2 regions of the Streptomyces sp. NBC_00647 genome follow, and region 2 is predicted to be linked to the other one. Evidence: riboswitches for the same ligand, from Rfam matches in the RefSeq annotation. Region 2 holds a riboswitch; the other holds the start of a gene.
What was found. A riboswitch is a leader RNA that binds a small molecule or an ion and turns the genes downstream of it on or off. The one in region 2 is predicted to bind glycine.
Positions count from the first base shown of each region.

Region 1: it holds a riboswitch for glycine, as region 2 does, so the genes downstream of both, gcvT (glycine cleavage system aminomethyltransferase GcvT) here and gcvP (aminomethyl-transferring glycine dehydrogenase) in region 2, are expected to answer to the same signal.

Region 1 covers NZ_CP109040.1:6,998,855-7,006,945, reverse strand. Annotated here, with positions in the region: gene OG788_RS30965 (ABC transporter permease) at 1-941, opposite strand, end outside; gene OG788_RS30960 (enhanced serine sensitivity protein SseB C-terminal domain-containing protein) at 1,418-2,218, opposite strand; gene OG788_RS30955 (enhanced serine sensitivity protein SseB) at 2,446-3,222, opposite strand; gene OG788_RS30950 (AAA family ATPase) at 3,286-3,954, opposite strand; glycine riboswitch at 4,130-4,226, shown strand; gene gcvT (glycine cleavage system aminomethyltransferase GcvT) at 4,374-5,507, shown strand; gene gcvH (glycine cleavage system protein GcvH) at 5,666-6,043, shown strand; gene glyA (serine hydroxymethyltransferase) at 6,055-7,317, shown strand; gene OG788_RS30930 (L-serine ammonia-lyase) at 7,480-8,091, shown strand, end outside.
Region 2 covers NZ_CP109040.1:2,177,570-2,185,660, reverse strand. Annotated here, with positions in the region: gene OG788_RS09645 (MerR family transcriptional regulator) at 1-135, shown strand, start outside; gene OG788_RS09640 (bifunctional nuclease family protein) at 222-695, shown strand; gene OG788_RS09635 (MerR family transcriptional regulator) at 914-1,588, shown strand; gene OG788_RS09630 (DNA polymerase IV) at 1,663-3,177, shown strand; gene OG788_RS09625 (PRC-barrel domain-containing protein) at 3,099-3,470, opposite strand; glycine riboswitch at 3,586-3,681, shown strand; gene gcvP (aminomethyl-transferring glycine dehydrogenase) at 3,859-6,744, shown strand; gene OG788_RS09615 (DUF5999 family protein) at 6,880-7,086, opposite strand; gene OG788_RS09610 (hypothetical protein) at 7,461-8,045, opposite strand.

The DNA of each region.
Region 1 (8,091 bases), 4.8 Mb from region 2:
AGGACGGTCACGAAGATGGCGAGGCCGGGCACGATCATGAACTGCGGGTCGACCTCGTAGTAGGTGACCGCTTCACGGAGCATGCCGCCCCACGACGCCTGCGGGGGCTGGATGCCGACCCCGAGGAAGCTCAGGGACGCCTCGAAGAGAATGTTGGTCGGGATGAGCAGCGTCGAGTAGACGATGATCGGGCCGACCAGGTTGGGCAGCAGCTCCCGGAACAGGATGTACGGGCCCTTGGCGCCCATGCCCCGGGAGGCGTCCACGAATTCCCGCTCACGCAGGGCGAGCGTCTGGCCTCGGACGATCCGGCCCAGGTAGGGCCAGTTGAAGAAGCCGATCACGAAGATCAGCACGCTCAGGTGGAGCGGGAGCCCTTCGAGACCGAACGCGCCGCCCTGCAGGGTGGCGGAGATGGCGATCGCGAAGAGCAGGAGGGGGAAGGCGAGGAAGGTGTCCATCAGGCGGCTGATGATCGCGTCGACCCGCCCGCCGTAGAAGCCCGCGACGACGCCGAGGATCGCGCCGATCACGTTCGACAGGATGGTCGCGCCGAAGGCGACGACCAGCGACACCCAGGAGCCCTCCAGGAGGCGGGTGGCGAGGTCACGGCCGAACTTCGGGTCCACACCGAGCGGGTGGTCCACGCTCATGCCGCCCATCCCGCCCTTGGGCAGCGAGGTGTTGGCGTCGATCAGGTCCTGGTTGAACGCGTTCGCGTCAAGCCCGAGCATCGACTGGATGGGCCGGGCGAGGATGGCCATCAGGACGAGCAGTATGACGATGACACCGCCGGCGACCGCCACCTTGTCGCGCTTGAAGCGCGTCCAGGCGATCTGTCCCAGGGAACGGCCCTCGATCTGCCCCTTGCCGACTCCGGCAAGCACAGCCTCTGGCTGCGCTTCCGACGCCGTCGCGGTGGTCTCGATCGGTGCGGTCACAGTGACCCGACCCCTCTCGCCGGTGGTGACCGGCCTACGCCTGCCGCTGTCTGCGGCTTGGTTCACTTGCTCGCCGGGAAGTTGACCGCAGATGGTGCGGTCCGATGACCCGGCAGATGATTCGACTTGCACTCGCTCACAGGATCGATGACCCCGTGTCTGATGGGCGAGTCTTCAGTGCCGCCACGATCACGTGCCAGGCCTCGTGGAGAAAGTATGCGCAACCGTGATGCTTGTTGGGGGATTCCGTTATCCGAACAGTGGGTAACGCGAGCCGGACGACGGGCAATTGGGCTACAAAGACTCATCAAGGCCCATTCAGTGCGAAGTAGCACCAAATCGGGACAATCAACCCATGCGCCTGCTCCCCCGCAGGTCAGCAGCATGGTGTGCACGACACAGAAGGGTCATGCACAAGGTCATGATGCCAGCCGCACTCGCACGGCCGTTCCACAGGTCCGGGATACGGGACGCTCTCAGTAGCCGCCGCGGGCCGGGGGATAGCCGTAGCCGCCCGCCATCGGCGCCTGCGCGGGAGCCGCGTGCGCCTCACGGTCGTAGAACGGCCGGGCGTTGGCACGCAGCCACATCGCGACCGGGTCGAACTCGTCCGACATCGCCACGGTGGAGACCGGCAGCCCGTCCGGAACAGCGCCGATGGACTGCTGCATCATCGCCCGCACCGAGTCGACGGCGGGCGGCGAAGTGTCGTACACGTCAAGGCCGATGGCGAGATACGGCGCCCCGAGCGTGGGCTGGACCCAGGCACGCCGCAACGAGCGTACGGCCGGGGTGAGATGGGCGTTCTGGGTGAGCAGGGCGTAGAACTGCGGGATCTCGATGCCGGGCTCGGAGAGCCGGAGCGGGCCGGCGGGCTGCCGCTCCAGGCCCGTGGCGATCCGGCGCAGATCCAGCCAGGGGATGCCGAGGCCGCCGCCTGGGGCGTGCGGGTTGAGCCAGAGACCGAAGTGGTCGGGGTACAGGGTGCGGGCGACGTCCAGCCCGTCCACCACCTCGTACGAGCGGTTCCAGCCGCTGGCCGAGAGTTCCTGGGCGGAGGTGACGCAGGGCGCGTACCCGAAGCCGTCCACCTGCATGTTCCCGTACTGGGCGTCCGGGGAGCCGGACTGGCCGTGCCACAGGAGCATCCATACCTGGCCGGACGACGGCGTCGCGAGCGCGCGAAGGAGCGCCTCGTAGGCGTCGTAACGCCCGGGCGTCACCTGGCGCAGCATGTGCTCGACCTGCCCGGCCGCGGCCGTGCCCGACGCGCTCACCCTCAACCGCCCCTTCGCGAACAATTCACGACGAACTCATCCATTACGCCCGAGGTACCGGTGACGCACGTGCGTCAACACCTCGACCGGGCCATGAAACCAGCTTATGCGGCGATCGCGCTCCGCCGGGGGAAGCAGCCGAGAGCCGAGACGCACCGCGCGGGGGAAGCCGCGGACCGTCGGCGGCCGTGCGCACGGTCCCCCGCGCGCCCTCGCGACGGTGCCGTTCAGTGACCGTGCTGGTAGAAGGGGCGCACCTGGGCCCGCATCCAGTCGCCGACCGGGTCCTGCGTCACGTCGAGGAGAACCAGGTTCACCGGAATGTTCATCGGGACGCGACCGAGGGCACGGCCGAGGGCGTCGAGGGGAAGCGTGCGGGCCTCGCCCTCCCAGAGCGAGAGTTCGACGCCGATGAACATGACCGGATCGTCACCCTCGATGCTGGCCAGACAGCGGCGGGCGCTCAGGACGACGCCGGTCCCGGCGAACTCGGCCGAGGCAGCGGCGAGGAAGTCCATCGGCTCCTCCTGCCAGTCGGGCTCGAAGAGCCGCACCCGGCCACCGCTGGCCGACCCGTCCAGCGGGGTCCGCCCGGCCCGGCACAGCTCGGCGACGGCCATCGGCGGCAGCGGTACGCCGACCACGCCGTCCGGGTTGACCGCGATGCCGACCTGTGGCGGAAGTCCGCGGGCGAACTCCACGGCGGGCGCGATCGTGTACGCCATGTGTCCGCCGGTGACCTGGCGGAACTGCTCCTCGGAGCTGAAGACGGGGACGTACACCTGGCCCCCGAGCTCCATCGTGGGCAGATCGAGCGGGCCGCTCTGCGGGCCGCCGCCGTTGGGCAGCGGCACCCAGACGAAGCTGCGCCCGAGCACCTCGACGATACGGGCGCCCGACGAGGGCCCCGCGGGAACGCCGAGGGAGGCGGACAGCACCTCCTCGAGCTCGTTGCCGGGCCAACCGCCGTGCGGGTGGGGGTGCGCCTGTGCCGGGAAGTCCATCTGTCTACCGCCTGCTTCGAACCACTGTTCCGGCTGGAAAGGTTAATGGGCCGCCGCGACCGGTCAGTGGCCGAAGTCGATCCGTCGCAGCACGTCCGCCGCGTCCCGGTCGATGAGCACCGCCGAACCGCAGCCCTCGGGCAGGCCGCCCTTCTCGACGGAACGCAGCAGCCGGGTGATCGCGCCGCGATGGCGCGCGAAGGCGTAGCGCGAGACGCCCCGGCCGCGCTCGCGCTGGCCGTCCAGGGCGGTGTCCGGCGTGACGTCGAGCAGCAGCAGGTGCAGTGCGCCGCCCCGGCGCCGGGCCTCGCGGGCGAGCCAGCGGCGCACCCAGGCCTGCGTGCCGCAGTCGTGGACCACGACTCCGCCGCCGCCGCGCAGCGCGCGGCGCAGGCCGGCGTAGTGCGAGAGGCGGACGAGGGGGCGGTAGACCGCGTAGGGCAGCAGGCGGGCCATCCCGCCGTCCCAGCGGTCGCGGGTGTCCTGCGAGTCGATGCGCGCGCCCTTCACGGCCCGCCGCATCAGCGTCGACTTGCCGCTGCCGGGCAGTCCTGTGACCACGACGAGGTCTTCCGCCCCGAAGCGGAGACCGTGCGGGCTGTGGCCCGCCCGGTCGCGGAGGTCGCGGACGACGACCGCCGGAAGCGGGCCGCACGCCTCCCTGGCCGTCGCGCCGGGCTGCTCCGGCAGCGCGAGACCCGAGGTCGTCGCGTACGCCCTGGTCCTGTTCACCGTGACCGTCCTCCCCATGGATGTGGAGTCCCATCCCCGTCGAGTGTAAAGAGAAGGCAATGCCCGGCGCTTCCTGTTTCGGTGCGTGGACTGCCACAGGCCGGTTACAGATGGCGGACTGCCGGGATCGGACAGCGCGTGCAATGATGGCCGCGCCAACTGCATACCGGCCGCTTGAATCCGCGCGGGAGAGTCCTGGGTACGTGTACCCGGGCGCCGAAGGAGCAAGTCCCTCCCTTGAATCTCTCAGGCCCCGTTACCGCGCGGGCGAGGCACATCTGAAAAGCGGGCCGCTGACCAGTGGCTCCACCCAAGGTGCAAGTCAGGACCACCATTTCGTGGGGTACTGATGAACCTCTCAGGTTCCGATGACAGATGGGGAGGAACGACCTCGCCGTCATGCCTTGGGAGCCAGACCGATGAGCAGCAACGCACCCCGTCACACCGCGCTCGATGCCCTGCATCGCTCGCTCGGCGCGACGATGACCGACTTCGCAGGCTGGGACATGCCCCTGCGCTACGGTTCCGAGCGCGACGAGCACCTCGCCGTCCGTACGAAGGCCGGCCTCTTCGATCTCTCCCACATGGGCGAGATCACCGTCACCGGCCCTGAGGCGGCGGCTCTCCTGAACCACGCGCTGGTCGGCAACATCGCCACCGTCGGCATCGGCCGCGCCCGCTACACCATGATCTGCCAGGAGGACGGCGGCATCCTGGACGACCTGATCGTCTACCGGCTCGCCGAGCACGAGGCCGGGTCTTCTCACTACATGGTCGTCGCCAACGCCTCCAACGCCCAGGTGGTGCTGGACGCCCTGACCGAGCGCGCCGCCGGTTTCGACGCGGTCGTGCGCGACGACCGTGACGCCTACGCGCTGATCGCGGTGCAGGGGCCCGAGTCCCCCGGCATCCTCAAGGCGGTCACCGACGCGGACCTCGACGGTCTGAAGTACTACGCGGGCCTGCCGGGCACGGTGGCCGGCGTTCCGGCCCTGATCGCCCGCACCGGCTACACCGGCGAGGACGGCTTCGAGCTGTTCGTGGCCCCCGCCGACGCCGAGAAGGTGTGGCAGGCGCTGACCGACGCGGGCACCCCGGCCGGGCTGGTCCCCTGCGGTCTGTCGTGCCGCGACACGCTGCGCCTGGAGGCGGGCATGCCGCTGTACGGGCACGAGCTGACCACCGCGCTGACCCCCTTCGACGCCGGCCTCGGGCGGGTCGTGAAGTTCGAGAAGGAAGGCGACTTCGTGGGGCGCGAGGCCCTGACCGAAGCCGCCGAACGTGCCGCTTCCGAGCCGCCGCGCGTGCTGGTCGGGCTGATCGCCGAGGGCCGTCGCGTGCCGCGCGCCGGGTATCCCGTGGTCGCCGACGGCAAGGTGATCGGCGAGATCACCTCCGGCGCCCCCTCCCCCACGCTGGGCAAGCCGATCGCGATGGCGTACGTCGACGCCGCGCACGCGGCGCCGGGCACCGCCGGTGTCGGCGTGGACATCCGGGGCACCCACGAACCGTACGAGGTCGTGGCGCTGCCGTTCTACAAGCGCCAGAAGTGACACTGGTCCGCACAGGCCGGACATGACACGGACGCCCGCCGGGCGCCGGCCGTGACCGCCGACCCCGTCGCGCGTCCGAAGTGACCCTGGGCACATCTGCCCGGGTCACCCACGCTTCCCTTCATCAGCACTCCCCCGCGTACAGGAGAATTCAGGCCATGAGCAACCCCCAGCAGCTGCGCTACAGCAAGGAGCACGAGTGGCTGTCCGTCGCCGAGGACGGCGTCGCGACGGTCGGCATCACCGAGTTCGCGGCCAACGCGCTCGGCGATGTCGTCTACGCCCAGCTCCCCGAGGTCGGTGACACGGTCACCGCGGGCGAGTCCTGCGGCGAGCTGGAGTCGACCAAGTCGGTCAGCGACCTGTACTCCCCGGTCGACGGCGAGGTCGTCGAGGCCAACCAGGACGTGGTGGACGACCCGTCGCTGGTGAACTCCGCGCCCTTCGAGGGCGGCTGGCTGTTCAAGGTCCGCGTCACGGACCAGCCCGAGGACCTGATGTCCGCCGACGAGTACACCGCCTTCACCGCCGGCTGAGGAGTCACCGCATGTCGCTTCTGAACACCCCGCTTCACGAGCTGGACCCGGACGTCGCCGCCGCCGTCGACGCCGAGCTGCACCGTCAGCAGTCCACCCTGGAGATGATCGCCTCGGAGAACTTCGCTCCGGTCGCGGTCATGGAGGCACAGGGCTCGGTCCTGACCAACAAGTACGCCGAGGGTTACCCGGGCCGCCGCTACTACGGCGGCTGCGAGCACGTCGACGTGGTCGAGCAGATCGCCATCGACCGCGTCAAGGCGCTGTTCGGCGCCGAGCACGCCAATGTGCAGCCGCACTCGGGCGCCCAGGCCAACGCTGCCGCGATGTTCGCGCTGCTCAAGCCGGGCGACACGATCATGGGTCTGAACCTCGCGCACGGCGGGCACCTCACCCACGGCATGAAGATCAACTTCTCCGGCAAGCTCTACAACGTGGTCGCCTACCACGTGAGCGACGAGACCGGTCAGGTCGACATGGCCGAGGTCGAGCGCCTCGCCAAGGAGTCCCGGCCGAAGCTGATCGTGGCCGGCTGGTCCGCCTACCCGCGACAGCTGGACTTCGCCGAGTTCCGCCGCATCGCCGACGAGGTCGGCGCGTACCTCATGGTCGACATGGCGCACTTCGCCGGCCTGGTGGCCGCGGGGCTGCACCCGAACCCGGTGCCGCACGCCCACGTCGTCACGACGACCACCCACAAGACCCTCGGCGGTCCCCGCGGTGGCGTGATCCTCTCGACGGCCGAGCTGGCCAAGAAGATCAACTCCGCGGTCTTCCCCGGTCAGCAGGGCGGTCCGCTGGAGCACGTGATCGCCGCCAAGGCCGTCTCCTTCAAGGTCGCCGCCTCCGACGACTTCAAGGAGCGCCAGCAGCGCACGCTGGACGGCGCGCGCATCCTGGCCGAGCGTCTGGTCCAGGACGACGTGAAGGCCGTGGGCGTGGACGTCCTGTCCGGGGGCACGGACGTGCACCTGGTCCTGGTCGACCTGCGCAACTCCGAGCTGGACGGGCAGCAGGCCGAGGACCGCCTCCACGAGGTCGGCATCACGGTCAACCGCAACGCCATCCCGAACGACCCCCGCCCGCCGATGGTCACCTCCGGCCTGCGCATCGGCACGCCCGCCCTCGCCACCCGCGGCTTCACGGCCGAGGACTTCACCGAGGTCGCGGACATCATCGCCGAGGCGCTGAAGCCGTCGTACGACGAGGAGGCCCTGAAGACGAGGGTGTCCGCTCTGGCCGACAAGCACCCGTTGTACCCCGGCCTGAAGTAGTTTCGTACGCTATTTGTCGTACGTTTTCGTCCGTACGGTACTTTTCGTACGGACGTCCGGGGCACCGCGCACACTGGAAGCAGAGCGCGGTGCCCCGTTCCATGCAGTCCCGCACCACCTCCGTCGGACAACGGCGTCCGGCGAAACCAGCAAGGAGTTCCCGTGGCCATCTCGGTCTTCGACCTGTTCTCGATCGGCATCGGCCCGTCCAGCTCCCACACGGTGGGCCCGATGCGCGCCGCGCGCATGTTCGCCCGGCGGCTGCGCAATGAAGACCTGCTGGCCCCGGTCACGGCGATACGCGCCGAGCTGTACGGCTCCCTGGGCGCGACCGGCCACGGCCACGGCACCCCCAAGGCTGTGCTGCTCGGCCTGGAGGGCGCCTCGCCCCGGACGGTGGACGTGGAGGGCGCCGACGAGCGCGTCGAGCGGATCAAGTCCTCGGGGCGGATCAACCTGCTCGGCGAGCACGAGATCGACTTCTCCTTCGACGACGACCTCGTCCTGCACCGCCGCAAGGCCCTGCCGTACCACGCGAACGGCATGACGATCTTCGCCTACGACGCCTCGGGCGGGCTCGTCCTGGAGAAGACGTACTACTCCGTCGGCGGCGGCTTCGTGGTCGACGAGGACGCGGTCGGCGAGGACCGCATCAAGCTCGACGACACGGTCCTGAAGTACCCGTTCCGCACGGGCGACGAGCTGCTGCGGCTGACGAAGGAGACCGGCCTGTCGATCTCCGCCCTGATGCTGGAGAACGAGCGGGCCTGGCGC
Region 2 (8,091 bases):
GTCGCGCCCCTGCGGCGGCACCGCAATCCGCAGACCCGGGCGCATGCGGAGGCCCGTACGAAGGAGCTCGCGGGCCTCACGGTGAAGCTGCACGCGGCGCTCGTGCAGACCGCGCTGGGCGTGCGACTGCGCTGATCCGGGGCACCGGCGCAGGCGGTGGATCGTCCACCCGTTCTGTGCCCGACTACCCAAACGTCCCGGGCACGGCCTAGGGTTGCTGTGTGAACGAGCTCGATGTCGTAGGTGTCCGGGTCGAAATGCCCTCCAACCAACCGATCGTGCTTCTGCGTGAAGTGGGAGGCGACCGCTACCTCCCCATCTGGATCGGACCGGGGGAGGCGACGGCGATCGCCTTCGCTCAGCAGGGCATGGCCCCGGCCCGACCGCTGACCCACGACCTGTTCAAGGACGTGCTGGAGGCCGTCGGCCAGGAGCTCACCGAAGTACGCATCACGGACCTGCGCGAGGGCGTCTTCTACGCCGAGCTCGTGTTCGCCAGCGGGGTCGAGGTGAGCGCCCGTCCGTCCGACGCCATAGCGCTTGCCCTGCGCACGGGGACGCCGATCTACGGCAGCGACGGCGTGCTCGACGACGCGGGCATCGCGATCCCGGACGAGCAGGAGGACGAGGTGGAGAAGTTCCGCGAGTTCCTCGACCAGATCTCGCCCGAGGACTTCGGCACCAACAGTCAGTGACGCCGGGGAACGGAGGGAAGCTCCGGGCGGCATTTGCCCGCGGCGAGTGTGGTGTGCCGCGGCCCGTGCCGGGAGCATTCGGCTAGCCTTTCCCCGCGGTAGGGCACGGGAAACCACTCTTAGGGTGATTATCACTCGGCGTGCCGAGTGTGGCGATCGTTGACGCGCCCCTGGTGACTGCCTACCGTCGAGAAGGCAGGTCAAGGACGGAGGTCGGCGTGAGAAGCAGCGGCGACGGTACGGCTGGGGGTGCCCCCGGACGCGGTCTGGGGGAGAGCGGCCCGTACCCTCCCCCAAGCTCTCGGCTCGACTCGAGCAGGGGGCACCCTCATCATGGCGGCGCGGCCGATCAGGTTCCGCGGCGGCCGACGGCAGTGCCCGGCGAGGGAGAGGTTGTTCCCGAGGAGGTCGGCTACCGGGGACCCACGGCGTGCGCAGCCGCGGGCATCACCTACCGGCAGCTGGACTACTGGGCGCGGACCGGGCTGGTCGAGCCGAGTGTGCGTCCCGCCTACGGGTCGGGGACGCAGCGTCTCTACAGCTTCCGGGACGTGGTGGTCCTGAAGATCGTCAAGCGGTTCCTCGACACCGGGGTGTCGCTGCAGAACATCCGCACCACGGTCCAGCACCTGAGGGAGCGCGGCTTCCAGGACCTGGAGCGCATGACGTTGATGAGCGACGGCGCGACGGTCTACGAGTGCACCTCGCCCGACGAGGTCCACGCGTTGTTGCAGGGCGGCCAGGGGGTCTTCGGGATTGCCGTGGGCGTCGTGTGGCGGGACGTCGAGAGTGCCCTGTCGCAGCTGCACGGAGAGCGCGTGGACACCGGTGAGACGCTCCTCGGGCACAATCCCGCCGACGAGCTGGCGCGCAGACGCAACCGCGCGGTGTGACGCGTGGGACCTTCGATGACGTGATGCCCCGGCGTGCCGGGGCATTGTCAGTGGCGTAGGGCAGCATCGGACATGTGAGAACCGCGCCCACGATCCTGCATCTCGACATGGATGCCTTCTTCGCCTCGGCGGAGCAGGCGTCCAAGCCGAGCCTGCGCGGGAAAGCCGTCGTCGTGGGCGGACTCGGACCCCGTGGAGTCGTCGCCACGGCCTCGTACGAGGCACGCGTCTTCGGGGTGAATTCGGCGATGCCCATGGCCCAGGCACGCCGGCGCGCTCCGAACGCCGCCTATCTCGTGCCGCGCTTCGGCCTCTACCGGGAGATCAGCGAGCAGGTGATGGGGCTGCTGCGGGCCCTGTCGCCGCTGGTGGAGCCGCTGAGTCTGGACGAGGCGTTCGTGGATCTGGAGGCGGGCGGGACGGCCTGGGACGACGCCTCGGCGCGGCTGGCCGGTGCGAAGCTGCGCGCGGACATCCGGGCGGTCACGGGGCTCACGGGGTCGGTGGGGCTGGCCGCCTCCAAGATGCTGGCGAAGATCGCCTCGGAGCAGGCCAAGCCCGACGGTCTCGTGCTGATCGAGCCGGGCACCGAGCGGGCGCTGCTCGGGCCGATGCCGGTGCGGACGCTGCCGGGTGTCGGGCCGGCGACCGGCGACCATCTGCGGCGGGCGGGCATCGCCACCGTCGAGGAACTCGCCGAGGCGGGCGAGGACGAGCTCGTGCGCCTGCTGGGGAAGGCTCACGGGCACGCGCTGTTCGCGATGGCGCTGGCCCACGACGACCGGCCGGTGGTGGCCGAGCGGGAGACCAAGTCGGTGTCGGTCGAGGACACGTACGACGTGGACATCCACGACCGGGTCCGGGTGGGCCTGGAGGTGGCGCGGCTCGCGGACCGGTGTGTGCGGCGGCTGCGCGGGGCCGGACTGTCGGGGCGGACGATCGTGCTGAAGGTGCGCAGGTACGACTTCTCGACGCTGACCCGGTCCGAGACGCTGCGGGGGCCCACGGACGACACCGGAGTCGTGCGGGAGGCCGCCGCGCGGCTGCTGGAGGGCGTGGACACCACCGGAGGCGTACGCCTGCTGGGGGTCGGCGTCTCCGGGCTCGCCGACTACACGCAGGAGGACCTGTTCGCGCAGGCCCAGGCCTCCGTCGAGCCGACGGCCGAGGATCATCCGGCGGACGAGCCCGCGGAAGGGGCCGTCGCGGAGGAGGAGGCGCCGGCCGAGCGGCGGTGGCCCTCGGGGCACGACGTGCGGCACGCCGAGCACGGGCATGGATGGGTGCAGGGGAGCGGCCTGGGGCGGGTCACGGTCCGGTTCGAGACGCCCTACTCCGGGCCCGGGCGGGTGCGGACGTTCCGGACGGACGATCCGCAGCTGGAACCGGCGGATCCGCTGCCCCTGGTGGAGCGAAGACCCGAGACGACCCCCGAGACGGCCGATGGGCTGCCGGCGGGTTCCGGGCCGTGGGCGGAGGAAGCCGGGACGCAGGATCCGGACCCGGGGTCTCAGGCGTCCTCCGTGCCCGCGAGCCGGCCGAAGTCCCGGTCCGGCGGCGGAGGAGGGGCCGCCACGTCGAGACCGTAGTGGTGGTAGAGCTGGAGTTCCTGTTCGGGGGAGAGGTGACGTCCGACACCGAAGTCGGGGGCGTCCTTGATCAGGGCTCGTTCGAAGGGAATGCGCAGGGTCCCCTCGACGACTTCGCTCGGCTCCAGGGGAACGAAGGCGTCTCTGCTGAACAGGCCGGTGCGTATGGCCGCCCACTCAGGGACACCGGTCGCGTCGTCGAGGTAGACCTCGTCGATCGTGCCGATCTTGGTGCCATTGCTGTCGAACGCCTTGCGGCCGATCAGGTTGCGCGGATCGATGTCGGTCTGCACGGTCCCTCCACGTGGTCGCAAACTCATCCGTAAGTACTACAAAAGAGCAGATTCGGGAAGGCGGCCACTCGAAGGCTGGCGGCTTGTCCCCGCTGGTAGGCTGGCAGCTGGCTGCTGATCCCGTGCGGGAGAGTCCTCCAGACTTCACCGGAGGCGCCGAAGGAGCAACTCCTCCCCGGAATCTCTCAGGCTCACGTACCGCACGGACGAGGTCACTCTGGAAAGCAGGGCGGGTGTCGATGGCCTCCGCTCTCACCGACGGTGAAAGCCGGGTCGCCCACGGGCGGTCCGGTGAAACTCTCAGGTTGAGATGACAGAGGGGGAGGCCGTCGGGGTACCCGTGCCGGGGTGCCCCTCGAAGGTCGCGTCAGACCAGGAGGCCTCCGCCATGACCGCCCCTCGCATTTCGCTCTCCGAGCTCGAACAGGGAATCCCCTTCGAGCAGCGCCACATCGGACCCGACTCCGAAGCGCGCGCCAAGATGCTCGCGCACGTCGGATACGGCTCGCTCGACGAGCTGACGGCCGCCGCGGTGCCGGACGTGATCAAGAACGTCGAGGCCCTGAAGCTGCCGGCCGCGCGCACCGAGGCCGAGGTACTGGCCGAGCTCCGCTCCCTCGCGGACCGCAACCAGGTGCTCGGCTCCATGATCGGCCTCGGTTACTACGGCACGTTCACCCCGCCGGTGATCCTGCGCAACGTCATGGAGAACCCGGCCTGGTACACCGCGTACACGCCCTACCAGCCGGAGATCTCGCAGGGCCGTCTCGAGGCGCTGCTGAACTTCCAGACCGTCGTCGCCGAGCTGACCGGACTGCCGACGTCCGGTGCCTCGCTGCTCGACGAGGGCACCGCCGCCGCCGAGGCGATGGCGCTGTCCCGCCGTATGGGCAAGAACAAGAAGGGCCTCTTCCTGGTCGACGCGGACGCTCTGCCGCAGACCATCGCCGTCATCGAGACGCGTGCCGAGCCGACCGGTGTCGAGGTCGTCGTCGCCGACCTCGGCGAGGGCATCCCGGCCGACCTGGCCGGGCGTGAGATCAACGGCGTGCTGATCCAGTACCCGGGCGCCTCCGGTGTCGTACGCGACATCAAGCCGATCATCGGGCAGGCGCACGAGCTGGGCGCGGTCGTCACCGTCGCCGCCGATCTGCTCGCCCTGACCCTGCTGACCTCGCCCGGCGAGCTCGACGCGGACATCGCGGTCGGCACGACGCAGCGCTTCGGTGTGCCGATGGGCTTCGGCGGCCCGCACGCCGGTTACATGGCGGTGCGCGAGAAGTTCGCGCGCAGCCTCCCCGGCCGGCTGGTCGGTGTCTCCGTGGACGCCGACGGGCACAAGGCGTACCGCCTCGCCCTGCAGACGCGTGAGCAGCACATCCGCCGTGAGAAGGCGACCAGCAACATCTGTACGGCTCAGGTGCTGCTCGCCGTGATGGCCGGCATGTATGCCGTCTACCACGGTCCCGACGGTCTGCGGACCATCGCGCGGCGTACCCACCGCTACGCCACCCTCCTGGCCGCGGGTCTCACCGCCGGCGGCGTCGAGGTCGTGCACGGCGCGTACTTCGACACGATCACCGTGCGGGTCCCGGGCCGCGCCGCCGGCATAGTGGCCGCCGCCCGCGACAACGGCGTCAACCTCCACCCCGTCGACGCCGACCACGTGTCGATCTCGTGCGACGAGACGACCACGCGCGCCCAGCTGGCCGCCGTGTGGACCGCCTTCGGCGTCGACGCCGACGTCGAGGCTCTGGACGCGAGCGCGGAGGACACCCTGCCGGCCGCGCTGCTTCGCACCGACGAGTACCTCACGCACCCCGTCTTCCACGAGCACCGCTCCGAGACCGCGATGCTGCGCTACCTGCGCAGGCTCTCCGACCGCGACTACGCGCTGGACCGCGGCATGATCCCGCTGGGCTCCTGCACGATGAAGCTCAACGCGACCACCGAGATGGAGCCGGTCACCTGGCCCGAGTTCGGGCAGCTGCACCCCTTCGTGCCCGCCGAGCAGGCGCGCGGTTACCTGACGCTCATCCACGAGCTGGAGGACCAGCTCGCCGAGGTCACCGGCTACGACAAGGTGTCGCTCCAGCCCAACGCCGGATCGCAGGGCGAGCTGGCCGGTCTGCTGGCCGTCCGCGGCTACCACCGCGCCAACGGTGACGACCAGCGCACCGTCTGCCTCATCCCGTCCTCCGCGCACGGCACCAACGCCGCCAGCGCCGTGATGGCCGGCATGAAGGTCGTCGTCGTGAAGACCGCGGACGACGGTGAGATCGACGTCGAGGACCTGCGCGCCAAGATCGAGCAGTACCGCGACGAGCTGTCGGTCCTGATGATCACGTACCCCTCGACGCACGGGGTGTTCGAGGAGCACGTCGCCGACATCTGCGCCCAGGTGCACGAGGCCGGCGGCCAGGTCTACGTCGACGGCGCCAACCTCAACGCCCTGGTGGGCCTCGCCAAGCCGGGTCACTTCGGCGGCGACGTCTCGCACCTGAACCTGCACAAGACCTTCTGCATCCCGCACGGCGGCGGCGGTCCGGGCGTCGGCCCGGTCGGTGTGCGCGCGCACCTCGCGCCGTACCTGCCGAACCACCCGCTCCAGCCGGAGGCCGGTCCGGAGACCGGTGTCGGCCCGATCTCGGCCGCTCCCTGGGGCTCCGCGGGCATCCTGCCCATCTCCTGGTCGTACGTCCGGCTGATGGGCGGCGAGGGCCTCAAGCGTGCCACGCAGGTGGCCGTGCTCTCCGCCAACTACATCGCCAAGCGCCTGGAGCCGCACTACCCGGTGCTGTACACCGGTCCCGGCGGTCTGGTCGCGCACGAGTGCATCATCGACCTGCGTCCGCTCACCAAGGCGACCGGTGTGAGCGTCGACGACATCGCCAAGCGTCTGATCGACTACGGCTTCCACGCGCCGACGATGTCGTTCCCGGTGGCCGGCACGCTGATGATCGAGCCGACCGAGTCCGAGGACCTGGGCGAGCTCGACCGGTTCTGCGAGGCGATGATCGCGATCCGCGCGGAGATCGAGAAGGTCGGCTCCGGCGAGTGGACCGTGGACGACAACCCGCTGCGTGGGGCCCCGCACACCGCCGCCGCGCTCGGCGGCGACTGGGAGCGCCCCTACAGCCGCGAGGAGGCCGTCTTCCCGGCCGGTGTCTCGGCCGCCGACAAGTACTGGCCGCCGGTGCGCCGCATCGACCAGGCGTACGGCGACCGGAACCTCGTCTGCTCCTGCCCGCCGCTGGACGCCTACGAGGACTGATCAGCGCTCGGCACGTGGACGCCTACGGGGAGTGATCACCCTCGGACATGCGTCGGGGCCGGTTCGGAGAGTACGTCTCCGGGCCGGCCCCTCGTGTGTCTGGGCGGCCTGTCACGGCCGCCCGGGTCGTGCGGCTCAGGCGGCCGTCATCACCGGTGCGCCGCCCAGCGGGCGGTGCGGGGCGATGATCTGGCCGTCCGGCAGGAGCTCACCGGTGTCCTCGAAGAGCAGAACGCCGTTGCACAGCAGGCTCCATCCCTGCTCCGGGTGGTGCGCCGCAAGGCGGGCGGACTCCCGGTCGGCTGATTCGGCTGAGGGACACGGCGGCTGGTGCTGGCACATGGATGGGATCTTTCGCTGGGTCGAGTCGTGAGTGATGGCAGTGGTGTCTGTCGCGCGGCTTGAAGTGCTCATGGCCGCCCCCCGTTGGTTGTGGTCCGGAACCCAGTGTTGCCCCACGGGCGTGAATCCGCAGGGATTTGCGGGCACCGCTTCTCACAGGTTCATGACGCGTCACCCGTGCGGAGGGTTCACCTCAACTGCATTGCCTTTTTGGGTGGTTCGAGATGGCCGAATAGGGCTAGTCAGGTCGGACCCGGGGCGCGTTCTCCCTCGTACGAGCGCTGTGGAGCCCTAACGAGCGAGCGGCATTCCTGGTCGGAGACAGCGACGTGCCCCGCGACCGGGTGACGGCGGCGGGGCACGGACGTCGGGGCTCAGGCGGGTGAGCTGAGCAGGGGTGCGGGGGTGACCCGATGGGTGAGGACCGGCAGCAGTTCGGCGACGCGGTGCGGACGGTGTGCGGCGATGCCGGGCGGGGCGGGTGCGAGCGGGACCAGGAGGTCGGTGGCGGCCGGATGGCCGGTGGCGCCGTCCGCCGTGCAGTCGCCGTGCAGCCACAGGGTGAGCATGTACAGCTCGGGTACGGACAACAGGCGTGCCTGGTAGGGCTGTTGCATGGTCTCGGCCTGCCGCACGGCGTGTTCCGTCGCGGCGATGTAGGGGCCCTCGAAGAAGCGTGAGAACGCCCAGCCGTCCGGAGTGAGCATGGTGTCGGCCGCGGCCACCGCGCGCTCGCCGCAGCGGATGAGGAAGCGCCACCCGGCGAGCCGGGTGGTGGAGGCGCCCTCGGGAGTGATGCGGTCCAGGACGTGGACGGGCAGCGGGAGTTCGGGAGTGGCGGGTCCCTGTGCCAGGCGCAGGGACGGGGTACGGGCTTCGCGGACAGCGGTGGGGGAACCGAGTGCCGTGAGAACGGTGCGCAGGGCGGGCGCGGGAGCCGGGGGTACGTGCAGCGGCATGGTGGGTCGCCTCTCATTCGACAGGCACAGTGGCGCGAGGGCGGGG